Regions from separate parts of the Alteromonas sp. MB-3u-76 genome, predicted to be linked through region 1. Evidence: predicted binding sites of a transcription regulator. Region 1 holds the regulator's gene; the other holds the start of a gene.
The links. The regulator FNR, encoded in region 1, switches genes on or off when oxygen is low (the NO sensors DNR and NnrR bind a similar motif). The targets are predictions, from matches to a motif close to TTGATCTAGATCAA.

Region 1 (3,917 bases):
TGGTCTAAATTTACCGCGATAATGTCAAAGTGGATAGGCGCAACACGCTTTAAGAACATAAGTATATCGAGCATGGTATAGCTGTCCTTGCCACCGGACAAACACACCATTACCTTGTCGTTTTCTTCAATCATGCCAAAGTCGGCTATCGCTTTACCCACATTACGGCGAAGACGCTTTTGTAGCTTATTGAAACTGTGCTTTTGCTTACTTTCCTGCGCAGCAGAAGACGACGTATTAGCGCCGTTAGTGCCTAAACTCATAATTAACTAACTTGGTTCGTGTAAAAGCCGCCATTATACAATAAAGCGGCTTTTGTTAACTACGGTTGTGTCCGGAATTTCTTCAACCGATTGAGGGCGAAACAAATGTCTCAGCGTTGCTAGACCGTATAAGGCGATACAAACCCGTTAGGTTTAATCGCTAATACATCACAGTTAAGAGCATCAATAACGTGCTCTGCGGTGTTGCCTATTAACGCGGCAGAGATACCAACCCGTCCTACCGTGCCTATGATCACCAGTTCGGCATCTATGTCCTTGGCAACTTGAGGGATAACGCGTTCAGGTAAACCTTCTTTTACGATACATTTGTCAGGAGCAATCCCATGTTTCGCCGCGTGTTTGTCCATTTCATCATGATGATGATTTTTAACTGCGCTGTGATATTTGTCAGAATCGAACTCTGGCACCTCAATGGCAATATTCAACGGTGTGGAAGGGTAACTATTCACTAAGTTAACGTGGCCTTTTAACAGCCTTGCATACTCGTTTGCGATCACGGTTATTTTGTCGTTGAGTGCAGCATGTTCCTCATCTTCACTGCCTACATTCACTGCAGCTATTATTTCGCCATCTTCCGGCCAGTCGTGCTCTTTTACAAGGAGAACAGGGCGAGGACACTTTCTCATTAGATGCCAGTCGGTTGGCGTAAACAACACTGAGGCGATGTCGTCGTGGTCTTTTGTTGCTTTAACCACTAAGTCTATTTGGTTATTGAGTGCGTAGTAAATGATGGCTTCGTGGGCTCTGTTATTCCACTCAACAACAATATCAATGTTGGAAAAGCCTTGTTCCTTTAATTGTTCCCCAAGCCACTTCGATTGATCCTTTGTCACTGCGTCTCGCATAGTATCCCGCTCGTCGGGACTAAGCATGGTCGTCATATCATAAGAGAGGTCATAAACTACCATCATGGCAGTCACGGTGGCGCCGGTTTTTGAGGCAAGTTCAAGAGCTCGACTTAATGCGGGCTGATTATCTCGCTCTGAATCAACAATTGCCAAAATGTGATTACACTCAATCATAATGTCTCCTTCTTATGAAGCAATACATTAAGTGTAATAGACAATAGCGAAAGTGTGGGTTGTTTTAGATCAATATTTTAACAGTTGCAACGGTTAAGCTGTTAACCGTTGCAAACAATACTGGGGCCTTTTAGCGCAGTTACCTTGCCATCAATAGCATCGAAGTCGAGGATAGTAATCAGTTTCCCATCTACTTTTATCAGCTTTTCTTTTTGAAAACGGCTTAACAAACGACTAATGGTTTCAATGGTAAGACCCAGGTAATTACCAATTTCATTACGGGTCATTGTAAGATGAAACTCTCGGAGTGAAAAACCACGCTCTTCAAAACGCTGAGAAAGATGAGAGATGAAATAGAGCAAGCGCTCCTCGGCTGTTCGTTTATTGAGCATCATGATCATGTCGTGATCTTGTTTTATCTCAGCACTCATAAAGCTCATAATCTGATGGCGTAATTTAGGAAACTGAACTGCCATCTCATCTAGTGTTTCGTAGGGTAATTCGCAAACCATGGCGGTTTCTAACGCCTGAGTATAACTTTGATGCCTACTTTCGCGCAGTGCGTCGAAACCGACGATGTCACCAGGAAAATGGAAGCCAGTAATTTGCTCTTCGCCGTCTGAATTGGTAACAAATGATTTAAACGAGCCCGTTCTTACTGCAAACAATGAAGTAAAGGTATCGCCATTGTTTATTAGCGTGTCGCCTTTATGCAGAGGTTTTTTACGCTCAATGATATCGTCTAACGATTCGATTTCTGTCTTATTCAAAGCCACTGGCAAACATAAATGACTAAAGCTGCAGTTTTGACAGTGGATAGAGAATCCGCTTCCTTTGCTCATAATTTCTATTCTCTTAGGATGAACATGGGTATATGTTACAACACCATTTAAGATAATGCGCTATAAATAAGATAAGCTGCATACAAGGCCATGGCCGATGCAATACCTTGACGCACAATAATGTGTCTAAAGCCTCTCACAATATACTGGCTGCCAGCGCCCACAGCAAGTAATGTTGGCAATGTGCCCAAACCAAAAAAGAACATAATTCCAGCGCCTTGTATCGCAGAGCCTGCAGCAAGAGACCAAGTTAAAGTGGAATATACAAGCCCACAGGGTAACCACCCCCAAAGAAAGCCATAAGGTATTGCGCTTAAGGGCGTTTTAAACGGGAGAAAGCGTTTTGAAATGGGCTGAACATATTTAAATAGATGCTTTCCTGCACTTTCAAGCGCTGTTAATCCAGTCCACCACTTCCCTAAATAGCAAGCAAGTAGGAAAAGCATCACACCGCTTAGCAAAGAAAGGACGTAATTCGCTAGTGGTACAAAATCGGTGGCTATTTTACCAAGAGCGCCGGTAATCGCACCAGCAAGTGTATAGCTTGCAATACGGCCACTGTTGTAAGCAAGGGTGAAAGGAAGTGCAGGCTTATCTTTCGGAGTTACCATGCGCAAGGCAGATACTATGCCCCCGCACATACCAACGCAGTGAACCCCGCCAGCTAGTCCAATAAGGAATGCAGAAAGATAGCTAATCTGATCCATTTTTTTCGTTTTCTTGCTGAATTCGCTTGCGCTGTTCTGCGAGTTTCTTTTCCTCAGGTGAGAGGTCATCGTCGAACAAAATACTGTAGCCCTGTCGATCTAGATCTTCAAACTGATTCGATTTTACCGCCCAAAAAAAGATTACCACGGCAAGGGCGACAATAATAATAGCGATAGGAATAAGTACATAAATAATGCTCATGCTATTTGCTCAATAATCGGGTTGAATTGGTAACGACAATAATACTGCTTAATGACATGCCAACAACGGCCATCCACGGCGACAAAAGCCCTGAAACCGCAAACGGTAGAATGATCAGGTTATACAGCACAGACCATCCGATATTTTGACGAATTTTCGTTTTTGCCTTGTGGGCAGTTTCAATTAACAGTGGGACGGAAAGAAGCTGGTCGCCAAGAAGAATAACATCTGCGGCAGTTTTAGCTACATCCGTTGCATTGCCTACCGCAATAGCTACATCGGCGCTGGCAAGAACCGGAGCGTCATTAATACCATCTCCCATCATCATCACTTTCTTATTGCGTGACTGAAGCAGCCGTACCTCTTCAAATTTCTGCTCAGGAGTAAGTCCACCCATTGCCATCGAAACGGGTAGGGAAGCGGTTAGTTCGTTTACGTTTTGTTGTGTATCGCCACTTAACACGACCAAGTCATTATGAACGGCAAGTGCATCTAATGTGGTTTTGGCGTCTTTTCGTAGACTATCGCTTACTTGAAACGCCGCTACTAATTTGCCGTCTGTGGCTAAATATACATTGGCTGATATCGGCAACGACTCGGGACTTATCTCACAAAATGCCGCCGAACCCATTGTAAAATTAGCGCCGTTTATTTCGCCACTAATTCCGCCGCCCGGAGTGACTGAAAATTGGCTTACCCTGTGTAATACATCGCCAGAGAAGGCATTGGCAATAGGGTGCTCAGAACGTGATTCTAGAGCAACCGAAATTTCCCACGCTTTGGTGCTGTCGACCGTGTCTGCGTACCAGTCTTGCTTGATGCTAAACTTTCCTTGCGTGAGAGTACCGGTTTTATCAAGA
Region 2 (3,917 bases), 1.5 Mb from region 1:
TCTCTACTTGGTGTGTTGTGGTACAGCATGGCAGATAAAGCCCAGCGCGGAGAGAATGCAGTACTTGCGGCATCAAAGGTAAAAACACGGGATTTTTATATGGAGCGTATTTTACCTCGTCGTGATGCTCACAAAGTAGCCTATACAGCAGGACCAGAAAGTACGTTAGCCGTCAGCGGTGATGAGTTCGATTATCTATAATCGCTGAACTAACTGTGCTTTAAATCAGTTTTTTGCACCAATAAAAAAGGCCGCGTTGTTTAGCTAAAGCAACGCGGCCTCTTTGTTTATGCTTTCTTTTACTTTTCTTTTTCTACAAACGTGTCGTCAAACCAGTCATCAAGCATGGCTTTTTCATAAAACAGATTTTCATTTCTATTATTGCGAGTATTGGTGTCCATGAACCCCATGTCTTTAAGGCTAAATTCCTCTTCGCTTTTAATTACTTCACCATCGCTATCGGTAAGTGAATAGCTAAACGTCATGCGTGGAATATCAACACGCTGTATCACGCGCACGTCTTGCCCCATGTTATTACCAAAGCCAACAAACTGACTGGGCCATACCTGCCCTGCCAAATCGATATTCGTCACTACCATTGTCAAAGTTTGTGATTCAGGTAACGTCGCAGCTAACTCCACGAGATGCGATTCCAATTCCTCAAGAGTGCGCTCGCGAAAACGAACACGAGACTCGTTTGATGGCCTAACGTCGGTATAAGACTTTGGTTCTTCCCATGTTATTTTTAATTCAGCCGCGTGAGCAGGCGTCATGGTGGTAAAAACTAAGGCGCTGCTGAACAGTGCTGAATAGATAAGGGTTGCTGAAATAGGTAACTTATTCACGTTTACTCTCCTCGTTAAGGTCTTCTCGCAAACGTTTTTCGGCCTGTTGTCGCTTTACTGTGGCTTTCTCATCAGAGAAGACTGCATGATGGTATGGCACAGCTGAGCACGTTTAGTTCCCGAAAAGTTGGGGTTTATGTCGTCTTTTTCACAGTATGTTGCGTAAAAACGTTTAACACTGTCTGTGGATACGGTTATTTGTTCGACATAGTTTTGTTGGTAAGGTTTTAATGGCTTTAGCTGCTGCAGTATATCGTTGCGCAAACCGCTCAACGCGCGCTGCTCTGGCAAAGTAGACATAGAAATAAACCAGTCGGAAACAGAATGCTGAATATCTTCAAATAAATACTGCACGAAAGGCGATCGTAAGATTAATACGAGCACAATAATTTCAGCAGTAATAATGAAAAAACGTAACATAATGTCTTACATAGCCTTTCTAAAATAACCGTAATTGAATAGCTAATATAATCGCCAGCCTGTTTAATCATTCCTTTAACGTGCGCTTATACATAGCAAAACATCTAGCTATATATAGGATTTGCGGCAAGCGTGGTTCATTGTATTCCGCTTTGATGTATGTAATTACATAGCTAAGTCTTGTTGAAATTTACGGCTAAAAAGCCACTAAAAGTTCAACTATTCGGTGATATTACACCATGTTCTCTACATTTAAGAACACTAATAGTAATACATCAGTATGGAAAACAACCATATGTATATGAAATTTATCTTAGCTTGCCCAGCAAGCATGCTCAGATGGCTGCTGATCATACTGCACCGCAATTCTCATTAAATAAGCCTCACTCATTAAACAAACTTATTAAGAAAACTTATTAAGAAAACTTTAATGCTATGCCCCACACAGCATATAGCTGTTTGGTATTTTACTAACTACGCTTTAGGGCGTGTTGACCCTATTTTTGACTTATTTTAACGAAGGCATATTTTTCAATGAACATTTCTGAACTTTCAGTATTGACTGAAAGTTCAAAAGGACCGATCATAATGAGTATTCTTGATCTACATTAATTATGACATTCTTCTTGCTGTTATACTGCTTATGTCACTTAAAGATGTTAGCTAAGGTTATTTTATGAATGAACAGATACCGGTTAAAAACGTAACACCGGTAAAGGTCCACAAGCCAAAAGGTGAAGGTCAGGGGAAGCGTCACGATTCCCGCAGTCGTATTTATGTGCGTGCTGTGAAAGGCCCTTTAGAATCGTTTCGTCGCTTTTTTGGGCTTATCTTTCTTGGCCTGTTTGCCATTATCCCTTGGCTTCAATACAACGGTCAACAAGCTGTCTTGCTCGATATTGGCGAACAGCGGTTTACCATATTCTCGTTAACTCTGTGGCCGCAAGACCTGACTCTGTTGGCCTATATTTTTATTGTGTCAGCCTTTGCTCTCTTCTTTGTTACTACCTTTGCTGGGCGGGTATGGTGCGGTTTTATGTGCCCGCAAACTACTTGGGTGTATATCTACACTTGGTTTGAAGAAAAATTTGAAGGCCCGCGCAACAAACGCATGAAGCTTGATGAAAGGCCGATGGATGCCGATAAGTTTATGCGTAAAACTGCTAAACACACTGCATGGGTTGTTGTTGCACTGTTAACCGCACTGACTTTTGTGGGATACTTTACGCCTATCGGCGCACTCTTTATCGACTTCTTCACTTTCAATGTAGGATTCTGGGCTGGCTTTTCAGTTATCTTTTTTGCTGTTTGTACCTACGGTAATGCGGGCTATATGCGAGAAATCATGTGTACCCATATTTGTCCGTATGCGCGCTTTCAGTCAGCGATGTTCGATAAAGATACCTTTACCGTATCTTACGATGCCACCCGAGGTGAAAAACGAGGCCCTCGCCCACGCAAACTCAGTCATGAAGACGTTAAACAGAAAGGGCTTGGCGACTGCATAGACTGCAACTTATGTGTACAAGTTTGTCCTACCGGTATCGATATTCGCAATGGTTTACAATACGAGTGCATTAACTGCGGTGCTTGCGTTGATGCATGTAACGGCGTTATGGAAAAGATGAATTACCCCAAAGGCTTAATTAGCTTTACCTCAGAACATGAGCTATCTGGTGGTAAAACGAATATTATTCGACCTAAGCTGGTGGGTTACTTTGTTGTACTCGTCATCATGATCGGACTTCTATTTGCCAATATCTACACCCGTAGTCCTGTTGAAGTTGATATTATTCGCGACAGAAACTCTCTATACCGCGAAACCAATGAAGGGCTTATTGAAAACGTATATACCATTAAGGTGTTGAACAAAACTCAACAGCGTCAAAGCTATACGGTTGAAATAAAAGGGCTACCCGATTATCAATATATTGGTAAACAAGAGTTTGAGGTAGAGGGTAGCGCGGTTTACTCAACACCGATATCGGTTGCAACAGACGCCTATAATCTGGAAGATACTGTCACTGACATATTCATCAGTGTTACTGTTACCGTAAATGGTGAGACGGTAACCGTTGATGAGCCAACTAAGTTTCTTTATCGATGACAGATTTCTCCTTCTCGGGCTTAAGCCCAGATACGATATTAGATGCCCTGGAAACCCAGGGCATTTTTCTTCAAAGCGGACTACTCGCGCTTAACAGTTATGAAAACAGGGTTTATCAGTTTATTGCTGAAGACGGCAAGCGCTACGTTGTGAAGTTTTACAGGCCAGGTCGCTGGACTGACGAACAAATTCAAGAAGAGCACAGTTTTGCTAAAGAGCTGGCTGACAATGAAATTCCCATTGTCGCCCCCATGGCACTAAATGAGAACACATTGCATCATCATAAAGTTGTTGATACCGACTACCGCTTTGCCCTTTTTCCCTCAGTGGGAGGCCGACAGTTTGAAAATGACAATTTAGATCAGCTGGAATGGATGGGGCGCTTTATCGGCCGAATACATCTAACAGCGCAGGCCACGCCATTCACTTCACGCCCCGCTATTGATGTAGAGAGCTATTTATTAGAGCCGCAAAAAATTCTTGAGCAGAGCGAGTTATTGCCAGAGGGTTTAAAAACCGCTTTTTTCGCTATTCTTAACCCTGTT

Region 2: the regulator FNR is predicted to act here: its motif matches at 1,864-1,877, upstream of ccoG (cytochrome c oxidase accessory protein CcoG).

What each region holds. Positions count from the first base shown of each region.
Region 1 is NZ_CP025115.1:2,146,372-2,150,288, forward strand. Features, by position in the region: gene ttcA (tRNA 2-thiocytidine(32) synthetase TtcA) at 1-263, opposite strand, end outside; gene uspE (universal stress protein UspE) at 383-1,306, opposite strand; gene fnr (fumarate/nitrate reduction transcriptional regulator Fnr) at 1,408-2,148, opposite strand; gene CW735_RS09585 (sulfite exporter TauE/SafE family protein) at 2,196-2,855, opposite strand; gene ccoS (cbb3-type cytochrome oxidase assembly protein CcoS) at 2,842-3,057, opposite strand; gene CW735_RS09595 (heavy metal translocating P-type ATPase) at 3,059-3,917, opposite strand, start outside.
Region 2 is NZ_CP025115.1:692,043-695,959, reverse strand. Features, by position in the region: gene CW735_RS03075 (acyl-CoA dehydrogenase family protein) at 1-201, shown strand, start outside; gene CW735_RS03070 (DUF3016 domain-containing protein) at 300-773, opposite strand; gene CW735_RS03065 (hypothetical protein) at 900-1,265, opposite strand; gene ccoG (cytochrome c oxidase accessory protein CcoG) at 1,942-3,372, shown strand; gene CW735_RS03055 (serine/threonine protein kinase) at 3,369-3,917, shown strand, end outside.